DNA from 2 places in the Blastococcus sp. TML/C7B genome. Region 2 is predicted to be linked to the other one. Evidence: riboswitches for the same ligand, from Rfam matches in the RefSeq annotation. Region 2 holds a riboswitch; the other holds the start of a gene.

Region 1 (5,908 bases), on a different contig from region 2:
CACCGGCACCGCCCGAGGCCATCCGGGCGGTGCCGGTGCGGCACCCCGGCCGCTGGATCGCCACCGCCGTCATCGCGGTGCTCGCCGCCATGTTCGTCAACATGCTGGTCACCAACGAGGTGTTCCAGTGGGACTTCATGGTCGAGAACATGTTCAGCGACGCCGTCCTCCGGGGCGCGCGGACGACGCTGATCATGACCGTGCTGGCCATGGTCATCGGCATCGCGCTGGGCATCGTGCTGGCGGTCATGCGGCTGTCGGCCAACCCGGTCGTGTCGGGGGCGGCCTGGGTCTACATCTGGTTCTTCCGCGCCATCCCGCGCATCGTCCTGCTGTTCTTCTCGGCCAGCCTCGGGGCGCTGTACTCGACGTACGACATCGGCATCCCCTTCGACCAGCAGATCATGGACCTGTTCGGCTTCGAGGGGGACTGGCGCTTCCTGAGCCTGGACGGCAACGACATCTTCCGGGGTTTCATCGCCGGGCTGCTGGGCCTGGCGCTCTCCGAGGGCGCCTACGCGGCCGAGATCGTCCGCGCCGGCATCCAGTCGGTCGACCCCGGGCAGACCGAGGCCGCCGCCGCCCTGGGCATGAGCCGCGCCCAGACGATGCGTCGGATCGTGCTCCCCCAGGCGATGCGGGTGATCATCCCGCCGATGGGCAACGAGACGATCGCGATGCTCAAGGACACCTCGCTGCTCATCGCGGTGCCGGTGACCAACGAGCTCAACTTCCAGCTGCGCGCCATCGGCAGCCGGACCTTCCAGGTCATCCCGATGGCCGTGGCCTCGATCCTCTGGTACCTGGCGCTGGCCAGCCTGCTGATGATCGGCCAGTACTTCCTCGAGAAGCGGTTCAGCCGCGGCTTCGGGGTGCGCGAGACGCGGCAGCAGCGGGCCGCCCGCCGGGCCACCGAGATCGGGAGCACGCATTGAGCAGCGCCGTGAGCAGCCCGTCGCCCGCAGCTCCACCGATGGTGCGCGCAGAACAGGTGCACAAGCGCTTCGGGCACGTCGAGGTGCTCAAGGGCATCGACCTCGAGGTCGCCCCGCGCGAGGTCATGTGCGTCGTCGGCCCGTCCGGGTCGGGCAAGTCGACGTTCCTGCGCTGCATCAACCACCTGGAGCGGATCGACGCCGGCCGGCTGTGGGTGGACGGCCACCTGGTCGGCTACCGCGAGAAGGGCGGCCGGCTGCACGAGCTGCGCGACTCCGAGGTGGCCGCCCAGCGCCGCGACATCGGCATGGTCTTCCAGCGCTTCAACCTGTTCCCGCACAAGACCGCGCTGGAGAACGTGACCGAGGCGCCGGTGCAGGTGAAGGGCGTGGGCCGGGCCGAGGCCCGCGAGCGCGGCGCCGCCCTGCTGGAGCGCGTCGGGCTCGGCGACCGGGTGCACAACTACCCGAACCAGCTCTCCGGCGGCCAGCAGCAGCGGGTCGCGATCGCCCGCGCGCTGGCGATGCAGCCCAAGCTGATGCTGTTCGACGAGCCCACGTCGGCGCTGGACCCCGAGCTGGTCGGCGAGGTCCTCGACGTCATGCGCGGCCTGGCCGAGGACGGCATGACGATGGTCGTGGTCACGCACGAGATGGGCTTCGCCCGCGAGGTCGGCGACAGCCTGGTCTTCATGGACGACGGCGTCGTCGTCGAGGCCGGCGACCCGCGGCAGGTGCTCACCGACCCGCAGCACGAGCGCACCCGCTCGTTCCTCTCCAAGGTGCTCTGAGCCCCTGCAGCCACCCGTCGACGATCAGGTGACCTGATCATCGGGCGTCCTCCCTCACGGTCTGCGCTGAGGGAGGACGCAGCACGATCAGGTCACCTGATCCTGGCGTCACCGGCGCGGGGCGGGCGTGGGGCCGGTGTTTCACGTGGGACAACGGGATGCCTAAGATCACGTCGGCTCACGAGAGGCAGTGCGAAGCACCTGGCTGACTGCCCGGCAACCTCCTACTCCGTCTGAGGTGCTCCAGGGGAAGAGCCGGCTCGCGCGGCGCCCGCCGCGGGGGCAAGGACGGAGCTCCCGTGCGCCGCGGGATCTCCTGAGCGAGAGGAGACGGCGCACATGAGCGACCCGCAGAACTGGAGCTTCGAGACCCGGCAGATCCACGCCGGAGCCAGCCCCGACCCGACGACCGGCGCCCGCGCGCTGCCGATCTACGCGACCACGAGCTACCAGTTCCGCGACAGCCAGCACGCCGCGGACCTGTTCGCGCTGGCCGAGATGGGCAACATCTACACGCGGATCATGAACCCGACGCAGGACGCGCTGGAGCAGCGCGTCGCCTCGCTCGAGGGCGGCGTCGCCGCGCTCGCGGTCTCCTCCGGCCAGGCCGCGGAGACCCTCGCCATCCTCAACCTGGCCGAGGCCGGCGACCACGTCGTCGCCTCCGCCTCGCTGTACGGCGGCACGTACAACCTGCTGCACCACTCGCTGCCCAAGCTCGGCATCACGGTCTCCTTCGTCGAGGACCCCGACGACCCGGAGGCCTGGCAGGCCCTGGTCCGGGAGAACACCCGCGCCTTCTACGCCGAGACGATCGGCAACCCGAAGGGCGACATCCTCGACATCGAGGCCGTGGCCGGCGTCGCGCACCGCAACGGCGTGCCGCTGATCGTCGACAACACGATCGCCACCCCGTACCTGATCCGCCCGTTCGAGTTCGGCGCCGACATCGTCGTCCACTCGGCCACGAAGTACCTCGGCGGCCACGGCACCGCGATCGCCGGCCTCATCGTCGACGGCGGCACCTTCGACTGGCGCGGCGGCAAGCACCCCATGTTCACCACGGCCGACCCGACTTACCACGGCGTCGTCTACGCCGACCTGGGTGCGCCGGCCTACGCCCTCAAGGCGCGCGTGCAGCTGCTGCGCGACCTGGGCCCGGCCATCTCCCCGTTCAACGCCTTCCTGGTGGTGCAGGGCATCGAGACGCTGTCGCTGCGCATGGAGCGGCACGTGTCGAACGGGCAGAAGGTGGCCGAGTTCCTCGAGGCGCACGACGCCGTCGACCGGGTCAACTACGCGGGCCTGCCCACCAACCAGTGGCACGCCGCGCAGCAGAAGTACGCGCCCAAGGGCGCGGGCGCCGTCCTCACCTTCGAGCTGCACGGCGGCAAGGAGGCGGGCCAGAAGTTCGTCGAGGCCCTCGAGCTGCACAGCCACGTCGCGAACATCGGTGACGTGCGCTCGCTGGTCATCCACCCGGCGTCGACCACCCACTCGCAGCTGACCCCGGAGGAGCAGCTGACCACGGGCGTCACCCCCGGCCTGGTGCGCCTGGCCGTGGGCCTGGAGGGCATCGAGGACATCCTCGCCGACCTCGAGGCCGGGTTCCGGGCCGCGAAGTCGGCCTGACGGGTCCGGACGTAGCATGGGCGGGTGGGTCGAGGGGGATCCGGTCGGGAACCGGCTCTTCCTCGACCTGCCCGCCGTCGTCTTGGAGCGCGGCGGTGAGCTCTCGGCCGTGCGGGTCGCCTACGAGACGTGGGGGACCCTCGCGCCCGACGGCGGCAACGCGGTCCTGATCGAGCACGCGCTCACCGGCGACAGCCACGTCGTCGGCCCCGCCGGGCCGGGGCACCCGACCGGGGGCTGGTGGGAGGGGCTGGTCGGCCCCGGCCGCCCGCTGGACACCGACCGGTGGTTCGTCGTCTGCGCCAACGTCCTCGGCGGCTGCCAGGGGACGACGGGACCGGGCTCGCTCGCACCGGACGGCGCCCGCTGGGGCTCGCGCTTCCCCGAGGTGACCGTCGCCGACCAGGTGCAGGTCGAGGTGGCGCTGGCCGACGCGCTCGGCGTGGGCCGCTGGACGTGCGTCGTCGGCGGCTCGATGGGCGGCATGCGCGCCCTGGAGTGGGCCGTCGCCCTGCCCGAGCGCGTGGGCGGGTTGTTCTTCCTCGCCTCGGGGGCGGCGGCCAACCGGCGACCAGATCGGCACGCAGACCACGCAGCAGGCGGCGGTGCGCACCGATCCGCGGTGGCGCGGCGGGGACTACGACGCCGCCGAGCCGCCGGTCGACGGGCTGGGCATCGCCCGGCGGATCGCGCACCTCACCTACCGCAGCGCGCTCGAGCTGGACGCCCGCTTCGGCACGCGGGTGCAGGAGGACGGCCGCTACGCCGTCGGCTCCTACCTCGACCACCACGCCGACAAGCTGGTCGGCCGGTTCGACGCCGGCAGCTACGTGGTGCTCACCGAGGCGATGAACTCCTGGGACGTCGGCCGCGGCCGCGGCGGCGTCGAGGCGGCGCTGTCCCGGGTCACCGCGCGCACCGTCGTCGCCGGGATCGACACCGACCGGCTGTACCCGCCGGCCCTGCAGCAGCGGGTGGCCGATGCCCTCGGCGTCCCGCTGCGGCTGATCCCGTCCCCCTACGGGCACGACGGCTTCCTCGTGGAGGTCGAGGCCGTCGGCGCCCTCCTGGGCGAGCTGCTGGCCGGCTGATCAGCCCAGCGGCCGACGCCGGCAGCTGCGCCGAGTCATGCGAACTCGTGGCGATCGGCGGCCGATGACCACGAGTTCGCAGGTCTCGGCGTCGGGTCAGCGCTCGAGGCGCCGCACCCGGCGGGCGCCGTCGAGCCGCTCGCTGTAGGCCTTCGCGTTGTAGGCGATGTGCAGCTGGTCGTCGTCGGTCGCCTCGCGCATGACCTTCGCGGGGACGCCGGCGATGAGCGAGCGCGGCGGGAAGACCTTGCCCTGGGTGACGACGGCGCCGGCGGCGACGATCGAGCCCGAACCGATGTGCGCGCCGTTCATGATCACGCTGCCCATGCCCACGAGGACGTCGTCGTCGATGCGGGCGCCGTGCAGCACCACCCGGTGGCCCACCGACACCCGGTCGCCCACGACGAGGGGGAACCCGGGGTCGGAGTGCAGGGTGCAGCCGTCCTGGATGTTCGAGTCGGCGCCGATCTCGATGACCTCGGCGTCGGCCCGGGCGACCGCGCCGTACCAGATGCTCGACCGCGGGCCCATCGTCACCGCGCCCACCACCACCGCCGTCGGGGCGACGAACGCCTCGTCGTCGATGGCGGGCGAGCCGAAGTCCAGGGCGCCGATGAAGTTCTCCACCCGGCGAACCTAGATCAGGCCGTGCGCGTGCACCGCCTCGGCCACCTGGAGGAAGCCGGCCACGTTGGCGCCGAGCACCAGGTCGCCGGGCGCGCCGTACTCCTCGGCGGTCTCGTGGCAGCGCGCGTGGATGCCGCGCATGATCTCCTCGAGCCGCTGCTCGCTGTGCTCGAAGGTCCAGCGGTCCCGCGAGGCGTTCTGCTGCATCTCCAGCGCGGAGGTGGCCACCCCGCCGGCGTTGGCCGCCTTGCCCGGGGCGAAGCCGATGCCCGCGGCGCGGAACAGCGAGACCGCATCCGGGGTGGTGGGCATGTTGGCGCCCTCCACGACGTACTGGCAGCCGTTGCGCGCCAGCGTGCGGGCGGCCTTCCCGTCGAGCTCGTTCTGCGTGGCGCTGGGCATCGCCACCTCGCAGGGGACGTCCCAGATGCTGCCCTGGGCGACGTAGTGCGCGCTGTCGACCCGGTCGGCGTACTCGCTGATGCGGGCCCGCTCGACCTCCTTGACCTGCTTGAGCACCTCGAGGTCGATGCCCTTCTCGTCGACGACGTACCCGCCGGAGTCCGAGCAGGCGATGACCGTGCCGCCGAGCTGGTGGACCTTCTCGATGCCGTAGACGGCGACGTTGCCCGAGCCGCTGATCACCACGCGGCGGCCGTCGAAGGACTCCCCGCGGGCGCGCATCATCGCGTCGGCGAAGAACGCCGCGCCGTAGCCGGTGGCCTCGGTGCGCACCAGCGCACCGCCCCAGCCCAGGCCCTTGCCGGTGATCACGCCGGACTCGTAGCGGTTGGTGATCCGCTTGTACTGCCCGAACAGGTAGCCGATCTCG
Region 2 (12,458 bases):
CGTCGGGATCGGTGGCCATGGGCGCACGCTAGCCCTCGCGGGGGAGGTCGCAGCTCCCTCTGGAAGAGTGAGGACGTCCGGGCATGCCCGGACGAGATGCGGGGAAACCACGCGTGCAGCGGCCCGGGAGATGACGGAGCTCACGGTGGGCGAGATTCCTCACACCCCGCGGATCGCACGTCGGCAGCGGTTTCGGCCGACCATCTAGGGTGCGGCGCCCGCGGGTGCCCTCCCCCGGTTGGCCAGAGAGGCAGAAGTGACTTCGGATCGCGGCGCAGTACCTGACAGCTCCAACCCCGACGTGGTGCTCGTGGGCGGCGGGATCATGAGCGCCACCCTCGCCTCGCTGTTCGGCATCGTCGCCCCCGACTGGTCGGTCACCGTCTTCGAGGCCGGTCCCGCCCTGGCCGGGGAGAGCTCCGACGCCTGGAACAACGCCGGCACCGGGCACTCCGCGCTCTGCGAGCTCAACTACACCCCGGCCGGTCCCGACGGCCGGGTCGACGCCACCAAGGCCGTCTCGATCAATGAGCAGTTCCAGGTCTCGCGGCAGTTCTGGTCGCACCTGGTGCGCGGCGGGATGACCGGGTCCCCCCGCGACTTCATCTCCCCCGTGCCGCACGTCAGCTTCGTCACCGGCGACGAGGGCCGCCGCTACATGCGCGCCCGCTACGACGCGCTCAAGGCGCAGCCGCTGTTCGCCGAGCTCGAGCACGCCGAGGACCCCGCCGTCCTCGAGCAGTGGATCCCCCTGGTCATGGCCGGCCGCGACCCGCAGCAGGCCGTCGCCGCCACCCGTTCGATCGCCGGCACCGACGTCAACTTCGGGGCGCTGACCAAGCTGCTGCTGGCCGACGCCGAGACCCGCGGCGTCGCGGCGCACACCCACCAGCGCGTCCGCGACATCGAGCGGGAGACCGACGGCCGCTGGAAGGTGACCGTCGAGGACACCCGCTCCGGCGAGCCGCGCACGGTGCGCGCCAAGTTCGTCTTCGTCGGCGCCGGCGGCGGGGCCCTGCCGCTGCTGCAGCGCACCGGCATCCCGGAGATCGCCGGCTTCGGCGGCTTCCCGGTCAGCGGCATGTTCCTGCGCAGCACCGCGGCCGAGCTGGTCAGCAAGCACCAGGCCAAGGTCTACGGCCAGGCGGCCGTCGGCGCGCCGCCGATGTCGGTGCCGCACCTGGACCTGCGGCTCATCGACGGCGAGCACTCGCTGCTGTTCGGGCCCTACGCCGGCTTCTCCCCCAAGTTCCTCAAGGCCGGCTCGATCTTCGACCTGCCGCTGAGCGTGCGGCCGAACAACCTGGGCTCGATGCTCGGCGTCGCCCGCACGGAGCTGGCGCTCACCAAGTACCTGATCAAGGAGCTGCTCCAGTCGCGGGCGGCCCGGCACCGGACGCTGCAGGGCTTCGTCCCGGAGGCCGAGGAGCACGACTGGGACATGATCACCGCCGGTCAGCGGGTCCAGGTGATCAAGCGCGACCCGTCCACCGGCAAGGGCATGCTCCAGTTCGGCACCGAGCTCATCGTGGGCGCGGAGGGCAGCATCGCCGGCCTGCTCGGGGCCTCCCCCGGCGCCTCGACGGCGGTGGCGGCGATGCTGACGCTGCTGGAGCGCTGCTTCCCCGACCGCATGACGTCGTGGCGGCCGCTGATCCAGGAGGCGATCCCCTCGTACGGCCACAAGCTGTCCGAGGAGCCCGAGCTGCTGGCCCAGGTGCGCAAGGACACGATGGAGACCCTCGAGCTCGACGGCTGACCCCCCTCCTCGGGGGCGGGGCTACCGGCAGCGGGTCGCGACGGGGTAGGGTTCTCCCCGGTCGCTGTTGTACCTCTGCTCGTTCTCGAACGTCCGCAGTCGTCTCTGCCTGACGTTCCTCTCGGTCCTGCCGGTCGGTGCGGCGGCCCCGGATCAGCGAAGTGCCGGTCCGGTCACCCCCCAGCACGGAAGAAGAACAACATGGCTCAGGGCACTGTGAAGTGGTTCAACGCGGAGAAGGGCTTCGGGTTCATCGCCCAGGACGGCGGCGGCGCCGACGTCTTCTGCCACTACTCCGCCATCGTCAGCGACGGCTACCGCTCGCTCGACGAGGGCCAGCAGGTCGAGTTCGACGTCACGCAGGGCCAGAAGGGCCCGCAGGCGGAGAACGTCCGTCCCCTCTGATCTGAACTGATCCCCGGACGGGGGTCACGGCGCTCCGGCGCCGTGGCCCCCGTTCGGCGTTTCCGGGGGCAGAGGACGGAGCCCCCGTTCGGCGTTTCCGGGGGCAGGGGACGGAGCCCTTGTTCGGCGTTCCCAGGGGCAGCGGTCAGTCCAGCGAGACGGCCACGGTGGCGGCGAGTTCGCGGACGGCGTCGAGGTCGGCGGGCGACGCCGCACCGGTCAGGCCCAGCGGCGCGGCCACCTGCTTCCAGCGCAGCGCCCCGGTGATGCGGGCGATGCTGGTGAGCGCCCCGGCGGTGTCGTCGTTGCCGTGCACGTAGACGCCGTAGGGCAGGCCGGGGGTGGCGTCCAGGCACGGGTAGTAGACGGTGTCGAAGAAGTGCTTGAGCGCCCCCGACATGTAGCCGATGTTGGCCGGCGTGCCGAGGAGGACCCCGTCTGCGGCCAGCACGTCGGCCGCTCCGGCCGAGAGGGCGGGGCGGAGCACCAGTTCCGTGCCCTCGGCGAGGGCCACGCCCTCCTTCACCGCCTCGAGGACCGCCTGCAGTGCGGGCGAGGGGGTGTGGTGGACGACGAGCAGACGGGCCATGCCCGGATCATCCCGCGTCCGGGTCGCCGTCCCGCGCCCGGCCGGCCGCCGTCCGCAGCTCGCCGTAGAGCCGCGCGAGGTCGGGCAGCTGGACGTGCGCGTTGAGCCCGCTGGGGTTGGGGGCCACCCAGGTCCGGACGCCGCCGATCCGCTCGGGCTGCTCGCCCAGCACCCCGCCGCGCCGCTCGAAGCCCAGCCGGTAGGCGCTGATCCCGAGGACGGCGAGCAGCCGCGGCCGGTACCGCGCCACCAGCTCCTCCAGCGCCGCGGCTCCGGCGCGCAGCTCGTCGCGGCCCAGCTCGGCGGCCGTGCGGGTGGGCCGGTCGACCAGGTTGGTCACCCCGAGGCCCCAGCGCGGCAGCTCGGCGTCCTCCTCGGGGCGCAGCTGCCGCGGCGTGAGGCCGGCCCGGTGCAGGGCCGGCCAGAACCGGTTGCCCGGCCGGGCGAAGTGGTGCCGCCGCTCGGCCGACATCAGCGAGGGGTTGATCCCGCAGAACAGCACGTCCAGGCCGGGTGCGAGCACGTCGGGCACCGGCTTGCCGCCCGCCTGCGGACCGTCCACGGGACCGCGGGTCAGCCGGGCAGCGAGCCGCGGGCGACGACGTCGGTGGGCGCCTCGGGCGCGCGGCGCCCCGGCTCGATGCTGATGCCGTAGCCGGGGAAGCCGTCGGCGTCCTCGACCGCCAGGGTGCGCAGCTGCCGGCCGGAGCCGGTGACGTCGAACGCGCCCAGCGCCTTCGGGGTGCCCTGGTCCAGGCCCCACAGGACGTAGGTCTCGGTCTCCCGGTCGTTGGCCGGCAGCGCCCGGTTGACCACCTGGACGCCGTCGTCGCGGGCCAGCAGGGTGGCCACCGTGCGGCCGTCGGGGTCGGCCACCGGGACGACGGTCGCCGGGCCCGGGCGGAGCAGCTCGTCCACCACCGACGCCTCGGCGGCCGCGGTGCGCCGGGCCTCGTCGCGATCGCCGACGAGCACGGCCGCCCAGCCGCCGAGGCCCACGACCGCGGCGACGGCGGCGGCGAGCAGCACCGCCGTCCGGCGGCGGCGCGGCACGGGCAGCGCCACGGGGGCGGCGGGTGCGGCGGAGGGCAGGTCGGGAGCGGGCACGTCGGGAGCCGGCACGTCCGTAGCCGGCGCGGCCGGTGCGTCCTGCGGCGTGCGCGCCACCTCGACGCGCAGCCGCTCGGCGAGGGCGGGAGGGGGCTCGGCCGCGGGGACGGCGGCGGCGAGGTCGCCCATGACGTCGGTGGTCTCGGCGACGACCTGGCGGCAGCGCGCACACCCGGCCAGGTGCGCGCCGAAGGTCTCCGCGTCCCCCGGCTCGAGCGCGTGCAGCGCCCAGCCGACCGCGAGCTCCTCGGAGTGCTCGCCGTGCCCGGGGCCGGTCGCGGCGGCGCTCACCGGGCGCTCCCGTCCGTCGGCGTGGCGGCCGCGCGGCCCTCGGTCGCCGGGCCGGCGCTGCGGCCGAGGTCGGTGCGCAGCTTGCGCATCCCGGCCAGCATGCGGGTCTTCACGGTGCCCAGCGGGACGCCGGTCAGGGCCGCGACCTCCCGCTGGGTGTAGCCGCCGTAGTAGGCCAGCCCCAGCGCCTCGCGCTGCGCGGCGGGCAGCTCGCCCAGCGCCGCGCGAACCTGCTGGGAGACCACCCGGTCGACGGCCTGCTCCTCGGCGTCGCGGGTGGCCGTCGGCGCGTCCAGTGCCATGTCGTCCTCCGCCCGGCGGCCGCGCCGCCGGTGCCCCTCCTCGCGGCGCACCGCGTCGACCGCCTTGTGGTGGACCATCGCCAGCAGCCAGGACGAGACGGCGGCCCGCTGCTCGTCGAAGGCGCCGGGGCTCCGCCACACCGACAGGAACACCTCCTGGACGACGTCCTCGGCGAGCCCGTCGTCGACCAGGATCCGGCGGGCCAGCGCGAACGCCTGCCGGCCGAACATCGCGTACAGCTCGTCGACGGCGTTCCGGTCGCCGGCCCGGATCCGGGCGAGCAGGGCGACGGCGGCGGCGTTCTCCGGCCTGCATGCCGGTTCGTCCACGCCCGCAACGGTAACCGGCCGCGGGGCGCGCACGGCGGCAGCACCGCGGTCGGCGGCCGGCCGCGTTCCGGTCAGCGGTCGCACGCGCTCCTCCTCCGGTCGGTGGCACGTCGTCGGGCAGCGTTCGTGCCCTGCGCCGGATCGGTTCACCCCCGGCCGTCTCTTCCCGCGCGGCGGCGCCGACGCACCGCGCAGGAGCCGGACCGGGCCCGGGGACCGGACGTCCGGAAGACTGGGCGGGTGCATGCCGAGAACCTGTTGCTGCTGGTCCTCGGCGCGGTCGCCGTCATCGTCGCGGTCCACTGGGTGGCCGCGCGCACCGGGCTCCCCGAGGCGGCGCTGCTCACCCTGTGCGGGATCGGCTACGCGGTGCTGCCCGGGCCGAACATCGTGCTCGACCCCGACCTCGTGCTGCTGCTGGTGCTGCCGCCGCTGCTCTACAGCGCCGCGCTGGACGCCTCGCTCACCGCGATCCGGCGCAACCTGCGCACGGTCGTCAGCCTCTCGGTGCTGCTCGTGCTGGCCACGGCGCTGCTGATCGGCGTCGGGTTCGCCCTGTTCGTCGCCGGCGCCACGCTCGCGGCGGGCATCGCGCTGGGCGCCGCGGTCGCCCCGCCCGACCCGGTGGCCGCGCTGGCCGTCGGCGCGCAAGGTCGGCCTGCCGCCCCGCCTGGTGACCCTCATCCAGGGCGAGGGTCTGCTCAACGACGCGACCGCGCTGACCATCCTGGGCGTCGCGATCGCCGCCGCCCAGGGCGACGGCTTCTCCGCGCCGGGCGCCGTCGGGCAGTTCCTCGTCGCGGCGGTCGGCGGTGTCGCGATGGGCCTGGCGGTCGCCGTCGCCATCCGGCCGCTGCGCCGGCTGCGCACCGATCCGCTGTCGTCGAACGCGATCTCGCTGGCCACCCCGTTCGTCGCCTACCTGCTCGGCGAGGCGGTAGACGTCTCCGGCGTGCTGGCGGTCGTCATCGCCGGGCTGGTCATCGGGCACAACAACCCGAGCTGGGCCTCGGGCGCCAGCCGGCTGCAGACCAACGCGGTCTGGCGGCTGGTCGACTTCCTGCTCGAGGGCATCGTCTTCCTGCTCATCGGCCAGCAGCTGCCCAGCATCATCGACGGGCTGGGCGCCTACGAGGCCTCCACCATCTGGACCGCCTCGCTGATCACCGTCGGGGTGGTGCTGCTGCTGCGCCCGCTGTGGCTGTGGCTCACCGAGCACATGCCCCAGTCGCTGCACATGCGGCTCAGCGAGGACGTCGACGACGACCCCGGTGCGCACGCGCACGGCCGGCTCACCGGGCGGGAGATCGTCGCGCTGAGCTGGGCCGGCACCCGCGGCGTCATCAGCCTGGCCGCGATCTTCTCGCTGCCCCGGTTCACCGAGTCCGGCGCGCCGTTCCCCGACCGAGACCTGCTGCTGTTCTGCGCGCTGCTGGCGGTCCTCGTGACCCTGGTGGGCCAGGGGCTCACCTTCGCGCCGATGGTGCGGCTGCTGGGGATCCGGGCCGACCAGGCCGACGAGGCGCGGCTGCGCAACGAGGCGCGCGCAGCGTCGGTGGAGGCGGGCCTGGCCCGGCTCACCGAGCTGGAGGTGGCCCGCCACGACCACGTCGACGACGAGGCGATCGCCGCCATCCGCGTGCAAGCTGTCCACCCGTCTGGCGCGCTACCGGCAGCGGCTGGACCTGCTGCAGACGGCCGAGGCCGGCGCGATCCCGATGTCGCCGCAGTACGAGGCGGCGCTGCGGGTGCGCCGCTCGGTGCTCGACGCGCAGCGCGCCGCGCTGCTGGACTGGCGGGACACCGGCCGGCTGCCCGACGAGAGCCTGCGCATCCTCGAGCGCGAGCTGGACCACGAGGAGCGGCTGCTCCCGGCCCGCCCGGAGCGCTGAGTCCGGTCCTCAGCCCGCGGCGACGTGGGTGCCGAAGGTCCGCGCGTGGTAGGTCAGCGGCGCGCCGGTCCCGGGATCGGCGCGCCGCACCTGCCCCAGCACGATGACGTGGTCGCCGCCGGGCACCAGGCTGGTCACGGTGCACCCCAGCCAGCCGCCGGCGCTGCGCAGCCGCGGAGCGCCGGCGTCGAGCTCCCACGGCACGCCGGCGAACTTGTCCTCGCCCTTGCGCGCGAACGCGTGCGCCAGGGCCCGACTCCCCGACCGCCAGCACCGACAGGCCCAAGGGGCTGCCGACGGCGAGCCGCCGCAGCAGGTCCGAGCGCTCGTCGAGCGCCACCATGACCATGGGCGGGGCCAGCGAGAGCGAGGCGAAGGCGCTCACGGTCGTGCCGTGCGGCACTCCCCCGGTCAGCGTGGAGACGACGGCGACCGGGGTGGCCACGCCGGCCATGACCGCGCGGAAGTCGTCGGCCAGGGCGACCGCAGGGGCGCTCACGCCGCACCCGCGACCGGGAGGGCGGCGGCCGGCTCGGTGACCGCGGACCACAGGGTGCGGGCGAGCGCGTCGTTCTGCCGGAAGAAGGGCGCGTTGGTGCGCGGCCGGGCGAAGGCGGCGACCTGCGCCCCCGCCGTCCAGAAGCCGACGGCGAACAGCCGAGGCCGCACCCCGCCGGTCGCCGTCCGGACGCGCAGCGACGGGTCGACGTCCAGCCGGCCGGTGCGCCGGTGCCCCGCCGGCGCGGCCGGGTCGGCCAGCACGCGCTCGGCGGCCGCACCGCGGGCCAGCAGGGCGGTGACCAGCGCGTCGGGGGTGGCGCTCACGTCGGGTTCGGGGATGCGGGCCTCCACCAGGGCGCGGGCCTCGACCGCACCGGGCGCGCTGGGCGAGACGGCCCGGAAGACGCCGGCCCGCTCGTCGAGCACCACCTCGACGTCGGCGCCGAGGAACCGGAGCACGCCGGCCTCGGACAGCGCCAGCAGCTCCTCGAGCCGGGGACCCGGCGGGCCGCTGGCCAGGTAGCTGAACAGGTTCATCCACCACCCGGAGAGGTCCTCGCACTCCGAGCGGGGGGTGAGCCGGCGCCCGGTGACCAGCGCGGCGAGGGTGCCGTGGCACTGCAGCAGCGCGAGGAAGACCGCCGAGTCGGCGCTGTGCCGGGGGTCGGCGGCGCGGTCCAGGCTCTGCCGCACGTGCCCGCGGACCCACTCCTGGAGCTCGTGGGAGTCGTCGAAGCGCACCCCCGCCAGCGGCCGGTCCAGCGCGGCGAGGTCGAACCGGTCGGCCGGATCGGGCACCGCCTCGGCGGCCAGCCGGGCCAGCTCCGCAGGGCCGGCCGCGACGTACCGTTCGGCGAACTCCGCCCAGGGCAGCGCGGTGCGTTCGGGGAAGGCGCGGAACAGCTCGGTGTAGTGCGCCCAGCCCAGCTCGCGGGTGATCAGCGGGGCGAGGTCGGCCCGCAGGTCCAGCTGCCGCGCCGGCCCGAAGGCGGCGTCCACGGCGGCCGGGGTGAAGAAGCGCAGCGGCACCGGCGGGCCGGCCCACGGGTAGCCGAGCTTCGGCCGGTAGGGCACCCCGCGGCGCGAGCCGACGTGCAGCACCGGCTCGCGACCGCTGGGCAGGTAGCGCAGCCGCCCCTCGCCGGTGCGCTCGAAGGCGCCCCCGCGGCCGCTGGTGAGCAGCACCACGAGGTCGACGAACGCCAGCCCCGCGCCGCGCACGAGCACGTCCTCCCCCGGCGCCAGCACCGACAGGTCGACGTCGGCGGTGTAGGCGGTGGGCAGGTAGGTGAGGCCGGCGGCCGCCGCCCGCGCGGCGGTGCGCCGCTCGGCGGGGGTCGGTGCGGCGTCCAGGTGGCCCTGCGCGAGCAGGACGGCGTCCACGTCGAGCACGACCCCGTCGGCGAGGTGCACCGTCGCGCCGTCGGGGCGGTCGTCGACGTCCACCGCGCGGGTGCGGTGCACCAGGACGTCGGCCCACGGCGCGGCGTCGGCGACCACCCGGTCCAGCGCCCAGGCGAGGTAGGCGCTGACCAGCGGCCGGGACGGGAAGGACGCCGGCCCCAGCCGCCGCGCCTCGCGACCGACGGCGGAGTCGGCGGGCAGCCCTCGGCCGACGTCCTGCACCCACTGCCAGAGGGTGCTGCCGTCGGTCACCGGTCCCTCGACGACGACGGACCGGTCGGGCAGCACGGTGACGTCGCCGACCAGCGAGTTCGCCCACAGCAGGTCGGGCTGCGCGGCGCGCCAGACCCGGCCACCACCGGCGGGGTGCGGATCGACGAGGTGCACGGTCAGCCGGGCGCCGCCGGAGAGGGCGGGGGCGTTGGCGACCAGGCGCTCGAGCACGCCGATCGCCGTCGGGCCGGCGCCGACGACGCACAAGGACGGGCCGGGCAGGAAGCGGGAGTGCGGGGCGGGTGCGGACATGCGGGGTCGTCTCCAGTACCGGTGCGGACGCGCGAGGACGGGGTGGTCAGCGCGTCGGACAGAGGGCACTGCAGGTGCGCAGGAGGTCGACGTGCCGGCGGGAGCGCAGCGGGGTCGCGACCACGGGCCGGCCTCCTCCCTGGCGCACGGACGTCTGCTCCCGGGCGGGGCGACTGGACTATGTCTACCAAACCGATCGGGTTTGACGGTCATCCGTTCCGTGCCCTACAGTCCCGGCTCAGGTCCTGAGCGCCAGCACCAAGCCCCGGCTCGCTGGCCGGCAACCCTCCGCTGTGACGGGGTGCCCCGGGTGACGACCAGGCGGGCACGTCCGTGCCCGCAAGCCAGCCGGCCCCTGCACGGGGTCGAGAGCGAGGAGCCACGACGTGGGACAGGTGAGCGCGCGCACCCGGCGCATCCCGTCGCTCGACCTCGTCGGCCGCCCTGCGGTCGACCTGCTGCGCACCAGCAGCGCGCTCTGTCGCTGACCCGTTCCTGACCGGTCCACCGGTCCCCGCGGCCCGGCCGCTCCCCCTCCCCTGCGCTGCTCCACCGCGCCGTCGTCCCGGCGGCACCGGTGGCCTGCCCGCGCGTCCCCGCCCAGGAGTTCCCGCATGCCCAGCTCCCCTCCCCCGCGTCCCCGGACCGCCCGGTGACCGCCGCTCCGCGGCTCGAGGCAGTTCGCGTCCACCCGGACGACGCGCTGGCCCGCCCGCTGTTCGCCGAGCTCGCCGTCGAGTACGACACCCGCTACCGCGGGCTGTTCGGCGACACCAGCGCCGAGTTCGCCCGCCACCCCGCCGAGGAGTTCCTGCCGCCGCACGGCGAGCTGGTGCTGCTCCTCGAGGACGGCGTCCCCGTCGCCGGCGGTGCGTTCCGCCGCCACCGCGACCCCGGGACGGCGGAGGTCAAGCGGATGTGGACGGCGTCGGCCCACCGCCGGCGCGGCCTGGCCCGCCGGATCCTCGCCGAGCTCGAGCAGCGGGCCGCCGCGCGCGGCTACACCCGCCTATACCTCACCACCGGCCCGCTGCAGCCCGAGGCGAGGGCGCTCTACCTCGCCGCCGGCTGGACCCCGCTGTTCGACCCGGCCGCCCCGCGCCCGACCGAGCTCGAGGCGATGCGCGGGCTGCCGCCGGCCGACCTCCTCTACGCCTTCGAGACCTCCCTGGGAGGGACCCCGTGACCACACTCGACGAGCGCCCGCCCGCGGCGACCGCCGTCCCGCCGCCGACCGGCACGCCCTACGACGAGCTGCGCGTCGTCCCCGCCCGCCACCCCGGCCGCTGGGTCGCCACCGCCGGCGTCGCCGTCCTGCTCGCCATGGCGGTCAACAGCCTGGTGACCAACCCGCGGTGGGAGTGGGACGTCGTCGGCGCCTACCTCACCGAGGAGTCGATCGTCCGCGGCGTCTGGACCACCGTCCAGCTCACCCTGATCACCGCGGTGCTGGGCTTCGCGCTCGGCACGGTGCTGGCGCTCATGCGGCTGAGCAGGTCGCCGCTGCTGCAGGCGGTGAGCTGGGGCTACACGTGGGTGTTCCGCTCCGTGCCGCTGATCCTGCAGTTGCTGCTCTGGTACAACCTCGCCTACCTGTACCAGCGGCTGGAGTTCGGCATCCCGTTCGGGCCGGCGTTCGCCGGGGTCGAGACGCTCTCGCTGATCGACAAGTTCGGCGCCGCGGTGCTGGGCCTCGGCCTGCACCAGGCCGCCTACTCGGCGGAGATCGTCCGGGCCGGGATCCTCTCGGTCGACCAGGGCCAGCTCGAGGCCGCCGCGTCGCTGGGCATCCCGCGGCGGCGGCAGAGCACCCGCATCGTGCTGCCCCAGGCGATGCGCTCGATCGTGCCGACGGCGGTGAACGAGATCATCGGCCTGTTCAAGGGCACCTCGATCGTCTACGTGCTGGCGCTGGGCGAGCTCTTCTACACCGTCAGCGTCATCTACGGCCGGACCCAGCGGGTGCTGCCGATGCTCCTGGTCGCGGCGGTCTGGTACGTCGTGCTGACCACGGTCATCACGGTGGTCCAGTACTACGTCGAGCGGTACTACGCCCGCGGCGCCGTGCGCACGCTGCCACCGACACCCCTGCAACGGCTGCGCGGCAACCTCACCGCCGGCCTGGCCCGCGTGCGCACCGCCCGCGAGGTGGCCCGGTGACCGCCGTGGCGGACCCCCGTCCGGGGCGGGTGGAGGTGCACGGCGTGCACAAGTCCTTCGGTGCCCTCGAGGTGCTGCACGGCGTCGACCTCGTCGTGGAGCCCGGCAGCGTCACCGTCGTCCTCGGCCCGTCGGGCTCGGGCAAGTCGACGCTGCTGCGCAGCATCAACCACCTGGAGAAGGTCGACCGCGGCTTCGTCGCGCTCGACGGCGAGCTGGTCGGGTACCGGCGCAAGGCGCACCGCGGCGGCACCGACCGGCTGCACGAGCTGCCCGAGCGGGACCTGCTCCGGCAGCGCACCCGGTTCGGCTTCGTCTTCCAGTCGTTCAACCTCTTCCCGCACCTGACCGCGCTGGAGAACGTCGTCGAGGCACCGGTGTCGGCCCAGGGCCGGCCCCGGGCCGAGGTGGAGGGCGAGGCGCGCGAGCTGCTGGACCGCGTCGGGTTGGCCGACAAGGCCGACGCCTACCCCCGGCAGCTCTCCGGCGGGCAGCAGCAACGCGTCGCGATCGCCCGCGCCCTGGCCATGCGGCCCGCGGTGCTGCTCTTCGACGAGCCGACGTCCGCGCTCGACCCGGAGCTGGTCGGCGAGGTGCTCGGCGTCATCGAGGACCTCGCCCGCACCGGCACCACGATGATCGTCGTCACCCACGAGATCGGCTTCGCCCGCAAGGCCGCCGACCGGGTCGTCTTCATGGACGCCGGCCGGATCGTCGAGCAGGGCCCGCCCGAGCAGGTGCTCGACGACCCGCAGCACGAACGGACCCGCGCCTTCCTCGCCCGCGTCCTCTGACCAGCCCCTCCCGTCCCACCCCACGGACGGCGCACCCCGCGCCGCCCGCCGACGGCACGCGCCCGCGTGCCCCGCCCGAGGAGAGACCCCGTGACCGCCCGTACCCGACGAGCCCGCCTCGTCCCCCTCCTGGCCGCCGTGACCGCCCTGGCCCTCGGGGCGTGCACCAGCGCGGACGACATCGAGGAGCAGGCCGCCACCGGCGAGGACCGCACCGCGCTGACCGTGGACACCAGCCCCGACCAGGAGCCGGTCCGCAGCACCCCCAGCGACGAGGCCATCGCCCTGCTCCCCCCGGGGCTCCTGGACGACGGCACGCTCACCGTCGCCGTGGGGGCGTTCACCCCGCCGCTGAGCTTCCTGGCCGACGACAACACGACGGTGATCGGCAACGAG

What was found. A riboswitch is a leader RNA that binds a small molecule or an ion and turns the genes downstream of it on or off. The one in region 2 is predicted to bind S-adenosylmethionine.
Region 1: another riboswitch for S-adenosylmethionine. It lies ahead of JKP76_RS05880 (bifunctional o-acetylhomoserine/o-acetylserine sulfhydrylase); the one in region 2 lies ahead of JKP76_RS24100 (putative leader peptide).

What each region holds. Positions count from the first base shown of each region.
Region 1 is NZ_JAEOAA010000001.1:1,215,545-1,221,452, reverse strand. It holds gene JKP76_RS05890 (amino acid ABC transporter permease) at 1-935, shown strand, start outside; gene JKP76_RS05885 (amino acid ABC transporter ATP-binding protein) at 974-1,726, shown strand; SAM riboswitch class IV at 1,903-2,021, shown strand; gene JKP76_RS05880 (bifunctional o-acetylhomoserine/o-acetylserine sulfhydrylase) at 2,066-3,358, shown strand; partial or broken gene JKP76_RS20455 (alpha/beta fold hydrolase) at 3,375-3,866, shown strand; gene JKP76_RS20450 (alpha/beta fold hydrolase) at 3,964-4,449, shown strand; gene JKP76_RS05870 (gamma carbonic anhydrase family protein) at 4,546-5,076, opposite strand; gene gdhA (NADP-specific glutamate dehydrogenase) at 5,086-5,908, opposite strand, start outside.
Region 2 is NZ_JAEOAA010000002.1:105,466-117,923, reverse strand. It holds gene JKP76_RS13575 (tryptophan 2,3-dioxygenase) at 1-19, opposite strand, end outside; gene mqo (malate dehydrogenase (quinone)) at 257-1,759, shown strand; gene JKP76_RS13565 (cold-shock protein) at 1,961-2,164, shown strand; gene JKP76_RS13560 (flavodoxin family protein) at 2,310-2,753, opposite strand; gene mug (G/U mismatch-specific DNA glycosylase) at 2,761-3,315, opposite strand; gene JKP76_RS13550 (anti-sigma factor domain-containing protein) at 3,327-4,154, opposite strand; gene JKP76_RS13545 (sigma-70 family RNA polymerase sigma factor) at 4,151-4,786, opposite strand; partial or broken gene JKP76_RS22570 (cation:proton antiporter) at 4,889-5,368, shown strand; partial or broken gene JKP76_RS23515 (cation:proton antiporter) at 5,460-6,215, shown strand; gene JKP76_RS22565 (flavin reductase family protein) at 6,688-6,882, opposite strand; partial or broken gene JKP76_RS22560 (flavin reductase) at 7,001-7,132, opposite strand; gene JKP76_RS13530 (FAD/NAD(P)-binding domain-containing protein) at 7,174-9,108, opposite strand; SAM riboswitch class IV at 9,350-9,458, shown strand; gene JKP76_RS24100 (putative leader peptide) at 9,495-9,596, shown strand; gene JKP76_RS13525 (GNAT family N-acetyltransferase) at 9,761-10,294, shown strand; gene JKP76_RS13520 (amino acid ABC transporter permease) at 10,291-11,268, shown strand; gene JKP76_RS13515 (amino acid ABC transporter ATP-binding protein) at 11,265-12,062, shown strand; gene JKP76_RS13510 (ABC transporter substrate-binding protein) at 12,153-12,458, shown strand, end outside.